DNA from 3 places in the Nitrosomonas domestica genome. Region 1 is predicted to be linked to each of the others. Evidence: predicted binding sites of a transcription regulator. Region 1 holds the regulator's gene; each other region holds the start of a gene.
The links. Region 1 encodes sigma-54, which starts transcription at its own class of promoters, with help from an activator protein. Its sites were predicted from a motif close to TGGCACNNTTCCTGCT; they were not measured.
Positions count from the first base shown of each region.

Region 2: a site for sigma-54 is predicted at 1,260-1,275, ahead of ppc (phosphoenolpyruvate carboxylase). Genes of this name have one in related genera too.
Region 3: a site for sigma-54 is predicted at 1,674-1,689, ahead of RBH92_RS11310 (pilin). Genes of this name have one in related genera too.

Region 1 is NZ_CP133083.1:1,735,065-1,738,350, forward strand. Features, by position in the region: gene hprK (HPr(Ser) kinase/phosphatase) at 1-413, opposite strand, end outside; gene RBH92_RS08125 (PTS sugar transporter subunit IIA) at 400-870, opposite strand; gene hpf (ribosome hibernation-promoting factor, HPF/YfiA family) at 990-1,313, opposite strand; gene RBH92_RS08135 (RNA polymerase factor sigma-54) at 1,332-2,780, opposite strand; gene lptB (LPS export ABC transporter ATP-binding protein) at 2,835-3,286, opposite strand, start outside.
Region 2 is NZ_CP133083.1:224,060-227,345, reverse strand. Features, by position in the region: gene RBH92_RS01170 (uroporphyrinogen-III synthase) at 1-257, opposite strand, end outside; gene hemC (hydroxymethylbilane synthase) at 257-1,210, opposite strand; gene ppc (phosphoenolpyruvate carboxylase) at 1,334-3,286, shown strand, end outside.
Region 3 is NZ_CP133083.1:2,402,149-2,405,434, forward strand. Features, by position in the region: gene glnE (bifunctional [glutamate--ammonia ligase]-adenylyl-L-tyrosine phosphorylase/[glutamate--ammonia-ligase] adenylyltransferase) at 1-1,541, shown strand, start outside; gene RBH92_RS11310 (pilin) at 1,750-2,199, shown strand; gene RBH92_RS11315 (GspE/PulE family protein) at 2,248-3,286, opposite strand, start outside.

The sequences.
Region 1 (3,286 bases):
GAAGGCGCCAAGATGCCGCTCAGATAAGTCCGTATCAGCCAAATTACTTCCAGCCCGGGATACGGCGAATGCAACAAAGGAATATTATGCGCATTGGCCATATCGAGAATCGCTTTAGGAACCTCCGCATCATCCGCAACAATGATGCAAGCCAGATTACTTTGTATTAGCTGATTGATTTTCTTCTCTAAGGAAGCAGCTTCCTGTTTGTTCAGATAGTGAATCTCATCGCTGCTGATGACCTGTATGCGATCCGGATGGATAAAATTCAAATGCCCGATCATGCCTTGGCCCGAATGGGAAATTTCGTCTTCACTCAGCTCAATCGAGCTACCGCTTTGACCGGCAATCCAACTCAGCTTGAGTTTTTCTTTTTTATCTTCAAAAAGTTGTGCAATGCTAATTCGGGACACTGGAAGACTCCCAATCAACTATCAGCTTGTGAATCGTGGCCGCATCCTTGCACTGCAGGATGTGTTCACGAAACTGTCTATCGCTGAACATCTGCGCCAGTTCGCTTAGAATTTGCAAATGCTTGTCAGTGGCTTTTTCCGGAACTAATAAAATGCAGGCAATATTCACCGGTTGTCCATCCGGCGCATCGAATGGAATGCCCTCCTTCATTGTCACCAGCGCAGCGACCGCCTCGCGCAAACCTTTAATCCGGCCATGCGGAATCGCGACTCCCTGCCCCAACCCTGTCGAACCCAATTTCTCGCGTGCAAACAAGCTATCAAAAACCTGGCTCCGCGCAATATGATTGGTATTCTCAAATAACAACCCGGCTTGCTCGAAAACACGTTTCTTGCTGGTCACATCGAGATCGACAATGACATTGGAGAGTGGTAACAATTGCGAAATCTGATTCATGGAAAATTGAATTTATAAACGGAGATTAAATTTGCAGTTTCTTGAACACGGCGCGTGTGAATAAAAATGTAACAGCTATCGGGTATTCATATGAAAGCCGAACTGCTTTATATTTTTAATCATTCCAGCTCTTGATCTTTTAACGCGCCGTGATTGCGCCGCTCCAGGTTTTTTTCCTTGTGCTTGAGTATCTGCCGATCGAGCTTATCAACCAAGCTGTCAATAGATGCATACATGTCTTCACTGTCGGTCTCGACGAAAATATCTTTGCCGCGTATATGAACATTGGCCTCGGCCTTTTGCTTGAGTTTCTCCACCGACAGGATGACGCTGACATCAATAACATGATCAAAATGCCGTGTAATCTTCCCGATTTTTGAAGTGACATAATCGCGCATTGCATCAGTAATTTCTACATGGTTACCGGTAAGTTTTAAGTTCATTATTATTCCCTTATTCTGTTAAATGGATTTACGAAGATTGGCTGCAGGAATCTGTAACGATTCCCGGTATTTTGCAATAGTGCGACGGGCGACAACGATTCCTTGTTGTTCCAGTATGTTTGAGATTTTATTATCGCTGAGCGGTTTCCTTGGATTTTCTTCCTGTACCAGCTGCTTGATTAATGCACGGATAGCCGTCGCAGAACAAGCGCCGCCGGAATCGGTGGCAACATGACTACCAAAAAAATATTTCAGTTCAAAAATGCCACGCGGAGTATACATAAATTTTTGCGTGGTGACCCGGGATACCGTCGATTCGTGAAGATTCAACACCTCCGCGATTTCCCGTAACACCAGCGGCCGCATGGCAACATCTCCATGCTCAAAAAATTGCTGTTGACGCTCCACAATGACACTGGCTACTTTGTGAATGGTACTTGAGCGTTGCTGAATGTTCTTAATCAACCACTTAGCTTCATTCAATTGGTTTATCAAACCACGTTCGGAATGATGCTCCTGCTTTAATATATTAGCATAGAGATGATTGATATTGAGACGCGGAATTGCAGCCTGATTCAGGCTCGCCACCCAGGTTCCGTCTTTCTTGGCAACCGTGATATCCGGAACGATATAGCGTTCACTATGTAAATTAAACTGCGCACCCGGTTTTGGATTCAAGTTCGTGATCAGCTTCTGAATGGCACGCAAGCTTTGATCTTCACACCCCAATAATTTCTTGATTTGCATGAAATCATGGGATGCCAGAATTTCCAGATATTCCCGCACAACTCGAATGGCTTGTTCCCGGTAACAGACTTCGCCGGGCAGCGCTTTTAACTGCAATACCAGACACTCTTTCAAATTCCTCGCGCCTACGCCGGCCGGATCAAAATGTTGCAAGCAGTCGAGCGCCTCTTCCAAGTCATTTTGCGCAATCCCCAATTCTTCGGGCAGCATTTCCTGCAATTCGCTTAGATCCTGCAACAGATAACCATCTTCATCCAGGCTATCGATTAACAAGCGTACTAGATTTTTCCGGGATTCTGAAATATGACTTAAAGCGGTTTGAAAATATAAATGTTCCCGCAAACTTGATGGTTCCGCCAGTAACTGTGATGAATCACGATCACCATCCTCGAAACCACTCGAAGCTGAAGCATTCTCTTGCGGCCATTCCGGATTGGAATCAAAATTATCTTCCGCAGCATCATCGTTTAAAGACACAGTATCTTCCGCGGAGACCTGATTAAAGTCTTCAGCATTGGAAGCTTCGGTGGATTCGATGGCGTTCTCAGCCGTCGATACATCCCACTCTTCATACACTTCCAGTAATGGATTTTCCTGCACAATCCGCTCGATCTCCTGATTAAGCTCGAGCGTCGATAATTGAAGCAACCGGATAGATTGTTGCAACTGAGGCGTCAACCTCAATTGTTGCGATAATTTAAGTTGGAGTGCTGGCTTCATGACACTGAAAAAACAACGATTACTGAAAATAACGATTCAAGCCGTCTCCCGAAACTACATCCGGAAATGTTCACCCAAATAAACTTCTCTAACTTTCTCATTATCAATAATTTCTTCCGATCTGCCTTGAGCCAGCACATGTCCGTCGCTGATGATGTATGCACGATCGCAAATCCCTAATGTTTCACGAACATTATGATCGGTAATCAAAACACCGATATTCCGCTCCTTCAGAAAAGCAATGACTTTCTGAATATCCAACACAGCAATTGGATCAACACCGGCAAAAGGCTCGTCCAATAAAATGAAACGTGGTTGCGACGCCAAAGCGCGGGCTATTTCCACACGGCGGCGCTCACCTCCGGACAAGCTGATAGCTGGATTATCGCGCAAATGACTGATGTGCAAATCGTGTAATAAATCGTCTAAATACCGCTGTTTCGTCTCTTCATCCAGATTCTGCAGCTCTAACACCGCCAGAATATTTTCTTCAACCGTCAGCCGCC
Region 2 (3,286 bases), 1.5 Mb from region 1:
GATCGTGCGGTTATTAACGGCATCGCTTTGTTAACCGCATTGGGACTGACGAATATCGCCCAATCGAATTCATTCAGCCGGTCGATTATTTCGTATAACGGAGACAAATCAGCGACATCCGCTATTTCCAATGTCGGAAGCACGATTGGATTGCCGCCTAATGAACGAATACTTGCCGCGAGAGCGGTCGACTGATGCAATGGCCGGGTCACCAGTATATTCAGTCCGGCGAGTTGTTTATTATCCGAAAATGTCATTACCATCCATCTGCCGGCACTAAAGCGGCTAGAATCTCATCGGCGCCATCCGCAATCAATTTCTGAGCCAACTGCTGCCCCATTGTAATGCCCGTTTCCGGCTCTCCCGCCAAAGCACCAGTAACCATGCGCTGACCGTCCGGTTGCGCAACAAAGCCGCGCAATTGAAGCGAGCCCTCGATAATTTCGGCAAAAGCACCCAAGGGCACCTGGCAACTGCCTCCCAGCACACGGCTCATGGAACGCTCGGCCTCGACGCAATAGGCTGTTTCCTGGTGATGAAGCGGTTGCAACAGCTCAACCAAATCGGTGCGATCCGCCCGGCACTCGATCCCCAGCGCGCCTTGTCCGACTGCCGGCAAACTTTGCTCAGGGTGCAGCAACGCGGTAATGCGATCAGAGAGTTCAAGGCGTTTCAAACCAGCCGCTGCCAATATAATTGCCGAGTATTGCGCTTCATCCAGCTTGCGTAACCGGGTTTGCACGTTGCCGCGTAATGGTTGCACTTGAAGATGAGGAAAACGCGCACGCAATTGGCTTTCACGCCGCAGGCTCGAAGTTCCGACAACACTGCCGTGCGGCAATGCATCCAAAGAAGCGTAACGATTCGAAACAAACGCATCGCGCGGATCTTCCCGTTCTGTAATCGCGGCCAGCTGAAAACCTTCAGGCACATTCATGGGCATGTCTTTCATGGAATGCACCGCGATATCTGCGCGGCCATCTTCCAAAGCTTGCTCAAGCTCCTTGATAAACAAGCCTTTTCCGCCAATCTTTGATAACGATTGATCAAGTATCTGATCCCCGCGCGTTGTCATACCAAGTATGCTGATTTCAGTTTGCGGGTATAATTCGCCTAAACGCTTCTGGATATGTTTGGCTTGCCACATTGCAAGCAGACTTTCCCGGGAAGCAATGACAATTTTCCGGGGTATTGATAGTAAATTGGGCATTACGATATAAGATGAAAAAAATTCAAGAAATTCCTAATGGAGATAATTTTAGCATGGCTGGTGCTCACTTGGCTTGCAGCAAGTATACGCCGGGTTCATTTTTAACCGTGGAAGTGTCATGAAATGGAAGCTGCTGATTCAGGAAAAAATAGTGTGAGTGATAACGTATCAGACGACAAAGATCTACCCTTGCGCGAAGATATCCGTTTTCTTGGGCGCATGCTGGGTGACACATTGCGCGAACAAGATGGGGATAATGCTTTTGAGTTAGTCGAGAATATCCGTCAAACCGCGATCCGTTTTCACCGTGATCAGGATCCCGTTGCGCGCCAAGAATTGGATACGCTGCTGAAGCGTTTAAGCGATGACGACTCATTGCCGGTTGTGCGCGCATTCAGTTATTTTTCGCTGCTTTCGAATATCGCTGAAGATGTTCATCATAACCGGCGCCGGCGCGCGCACCTGCGCGCCGGATCGCCGCTTCAGGAAGGCAGTTTGACACTGGCGCTTGAACGCGTGTTGTCCAGCAACAACAATGCGCCGTCTATCCTTTTTGATTTCTTTAAGAAAGCGGTTGTTTCACCGGTTCTAACAGCGCATCCGACAGAAGTGCAGCGCCGGAGTATATTGGATTGCCAGCTGACCATTGAGCGGCTGTTAAGAGAACGGGCGCGAACGGAGCTGACACCCAACGAATTACGTCATAATGAAGAAAACTTACGTGCGACCATCGAGATTCTGTGGCAAACACGCATGCTACGGCCAAGCCGGCTGTCGGTTAACGATGAAATCGAGAACGGCTTGGCTTTTTACAGTTATACGTTCTTATCCGAAATTCCTTATATTTATGCAAAAATCGAGGATTTTCTTGAACGCCGCCTGAATCAGAAAGATATTCCTGCGGTTACCTCTTTCCTTCGGATCGGCAGTTGGATTGGCGGCGATCGCGACGGCAATCCATTTGTCACGCACGATGTGATGGTACGGGCTGTTGAGCGCCAATCATCGGTTGCGTTGGCTTATTACATAGATACGACGCAAAAAATCGGCCGCTCAATGAGCTTAACCGAACAATTGGTAAGCGTCAGCGATGACGTCAAGCAATTGGTGGCCAGCGCGCCTGATATTCCCAACCGGTCTGATGAGCCCTATCGCCGGATCTTTCTCAGTATCGCTGCACGCCTGGTTGCAACCGCGCAACAATTCGGACACCAAGTATTGCAACTGAGTACCGCTGAAAAGCGGGAACCGTATCCCGATTGTGCAGAATTTCTGCACGATCTCGATATCATCATCGCATCGCTGAAACAGCACAAATCCGCCTGGATCGCCCGGGGAGCGCTACGCAATTTGCGGCGCGCCGCTGACGTGTTCGGATTTCATTTGACCCCGCTGGATATGCGGCAGCACAGCAAGATCCACGAGCAAGTGGTCAGCGAATTATACGAACATCACACCGGCACAAGCGGTTACGCGCAACTGGATGAAACCCGGCGCATCGAGTGGCTGTTGCATGAAATCAGCCAACCCCGCCCGACACTGCCGTCATACGACGGCTTTTCCGAACTGGCGCAATCGGAATTATCCATTCTGCACTGCGCAGCCGACATTCACCGGCGATTTGGACGCGCTGCACTGCCGAATTACATTATTTCCATGACAACCAACATTATCAATGTCCTGGAAGTTGCTTATTTGCTGCAGCAGGTCGGCCTATTACAAAGCGGCGAAACTCCACAATTACACCTTAATATCATTCCATTGTTCGAAACCATCTCGGACTTGCGCAACTGCAACAAAATCATAGATCAGTTATTCTCATTGCCTTATTACCGCAAACTGCTGAATTCGCGCGGTAATGTACAGGAAGTAATGCTCGGCTACTCAGACAGCAACAAAGACGGCGGTTTTATCACCTCGAACTGGGAAATTTATAAAGCGGAAATCGAGCTTACAAAAATTTTTGCCAAGCACCGGATTGAATTGCGATTGTTTCACGGTCGTGGCGGCACCGTAGGCCGTGGCGGCGGGCCAAGTTACCAAAGTATCCTGGCGCAACCGCCCGGCAGCGTAAAC
Region 3 (3,286 bases), 670 kb from region 1:
AGCTCATTTTTGCCACACCCCGGAAATCTCCCTCGCATGACATGCTGGCCTATTTATGGCAAGCCGAAGCGCACGATACCTCGCAAACGGAAGCCGCCGCAACGCAATTGAGTACCATGGGTTTTACCGAACCCGAAAAAATCTCGGAACGGATCCGCTCGTTTTATCAAGATAATGCCTATCAGCATCTCGCCGAATCGAGCCAGCAACAAATCATTACGTTGATACCCATGCTCATTGAAACCGCTTCGGAACATCCGCCGGTCGACATCACGCTGGAACGCATGCTGCAATTACTCGAAAAAATCAGCACCCAATCTTCTTACTTGGCGTTGCTGCTGGAGCATCCACATACCTTGCAGCGCGTCGCGGGAATCGCCTCCATCAGTCAATGGGCAAGCGATTATCTGGGGCGCCACCCGATCCTGCTGGATGAATTGTTGCGCCAAGCTGAACCGCATCCGGTTCCGGATTGGAAAGTACTCAATAACGAATTGATCTACCAATTGAATCATGTCAACAATCCGAAAAATGACGTGATCGAATGGCAAATGGACGTTTTGCGGCACTTCCAGCATGCGCAAGTATTCCGCCTGCTGGTTACCGATCTCGAAGGTTCCTTGCAATTGGAAACGTTGAGTGATCATCTGACCGCATTGGCCGATCTGGTACTGGACAATGTGCTGAATCTTGCCTGGTCCGGTTTGAAGAAACGCCACCGTGAAAACCCAGCTTTTGCAGTGATCGGTTACGGCAAACTGGGAGGCAAGGAACTCGGCTACGCATCCGATCTCGACATGGTATTTCTATACGACGATGACCATCCCGACGCAGCGGAAATCTATACCAAGCTCGGACAAAGCATCAACGCCTGGCTGACCCGCCACACATCCGCCGGGCTCCTGTATGAAACCGATCTGCGTCTGCGCCCGAACGGCGCTTCCGGCTTGCTGGTCAGCTCGATGGAAGCATTCGCGCAATATCAGCATCAACAAGCCTGGGTATGGGAGCATCAAGCGCTGACCCGTGCTCGATTCGTTGTCGGCGATCCGCACGTCGGTGATGTTTTTGAGCAGACGCGAAAAGAAATTTTGTGCAAGCAACGCAACCTGACCGGACTTAAGCAGGAAATATTGAAAATGCGTGAAAAGATGCTGGAAGCGCATCCCAATCCGACCGCGTTGTTTGACATCAAGCATGATCGCGGCGGTATCATAGACGTCGAGTTTATCGTGCAATATCTGGTGCTCGGCTACTCGAATCAGTATCCGGAACTCACCGGCAACATCGGGAATATCGCGCTTTTAAAACTTGCGGGAGAGCTGGGACTCATAGAAAAAATCACTGCGGAAAAAACGCGATCGGCCTATCGCGAATTCCGGCGCATCCAGCACCGGCAGCGTTTGAATGGCGAAGCGGATATGGCCGGCAGTGCGCCGGTGGATAGCCAAGCACAAAAATTCACCCGGGTTGAAGACAGCCCTTTGAAAGAGGATCGCAAAGCGGTACTGGCGCTATGGAAAGAAGTTTTTGGAAACTAATGCATTGTATTAAATATACTTTTCACTCAGCGATGAATTTAAGCTGATCTTCATATCTGAATTAATCATAAATTACTTGAAATAAAACTGATAACCATTGAATATTAAATAGAAATTATTTTTTCGAAATTCTGGCACGAATTCTGCTATCGATTCAATACACACACATCGGGTGTGTCCTACTCACAACCAAAAAGGAGAACTGCAAATGCAAAACGTACAAAAAGGTTTTACCCTGATCGAGTTAATGATTGTTGTGGCCATTATTGGTATTTTGGCAGCGGTCGCGGTGCCTGCTTATCAGAATTACGCATTAAAGGCAAAATATACAGAAGTAATTAATGCAACAGCAGGCATTAAAGCCGGTATTGAAGTATGTGTACAAGAAGGTAACTGCTTTAATGCAGGCGGCCCTGCAATACAAAGCGTTGCTTTTGGTGCTTTTGGATTGATACCGGCAGCTCCTGTAGCCAGCACTTTCTTAAATGGTGTCGTTGTTACGGCCGCCGGTCAAATTACAGCTACTGCCACAGCGGTTCAAGGCTTGAATAGTGAAACTTATATCCTAACGCCCGCCGTCGACGCACAAGGAAAAGTTACATGGACAGTAAATGCAGCAAGTACCTGCCGTACTCGTGCTGCAGGTGCAATATGCTAAAGCATAATTAGGTTCTAAACAAAAAACCGCCTATCGTGGGCGGTTTTTTTATTTAATACACACCACCCGCACCTGATGCATATCAGTAACCCCTTGTAACACCTTCTCAATCCCATCTTGTTTTAGCGTTCGCATCCCATCACCCAACGCTGTTACCAGCATTTCCGCCACACGCACGCGCTCCTGTACATTCTTTTTGAGCGCATCGGTCGCGGTCATCAGCTCGTGCAACCCGACCCGTCCGGCATAACCGGTACCAACGCATTCGTTGCATCCGACAGCTTTGTAAAGCGTAATTCGGCCCTGATCGTCACCGTATTGCTGGATCCATTGCGCGCGAATTTCACGCAGCGCGGTCTCGGGATCGGCTTTGAAACGATCAATATTTCTCAATTCCACGCAATATTCGTCTAACAAGGTATCGACTTCCTGTTCGCTGGCGACATAGGCTTCCTTACAATGTTTACATAACCGTTTCGCTAACCGTTGCGCCAACACACCGAGCAATGCATCGGCAAAGTTAAACGGATCCATGCCCATATCCAGCAAACGGATCACCGATTCCGGCGCGCTGTTGGTATGCAAGGTCGCCAAAACCAAGTGGCCGGTCAATGATGCTTCAATGCCGATGCTGGTGGTTTCCTTGTCGCGCATCTCGCCGACCATGATGATATCCGGATCCGCCCGCAGAAAGGAACGCATGATGACCGGAAAAGTGAGTCCCGCTTTGACGTTGATCTGCACCTGCCGCAAACCTTTCTGGGTGATCTCCACCGGATCTTCCGCCGTCCAGATCTTGGTATCGTTCTGATTCAGATATTTTAAAACGGAATGCAGCGTCGTCGTTTTACCGGAGCCGGTCGGGCCGCACACAAAAAATAACCCGTAAGGTTTGCTGATGATACTTTTCAGCTCCTTCAGGTTATGCTCTGTAAACCCCATGTTTTCCAATGGAATCGGCTCGCCCGCGGCCAGAATCCGCATCACCACGTCCTCCATGCCGCCCGCCGATGGAATCGTCGCCACCCGCAACTCGATATCCAGCGGCGCGAACTTCTTGAACTTGATTTTGCCGTCCTGCGGTTTG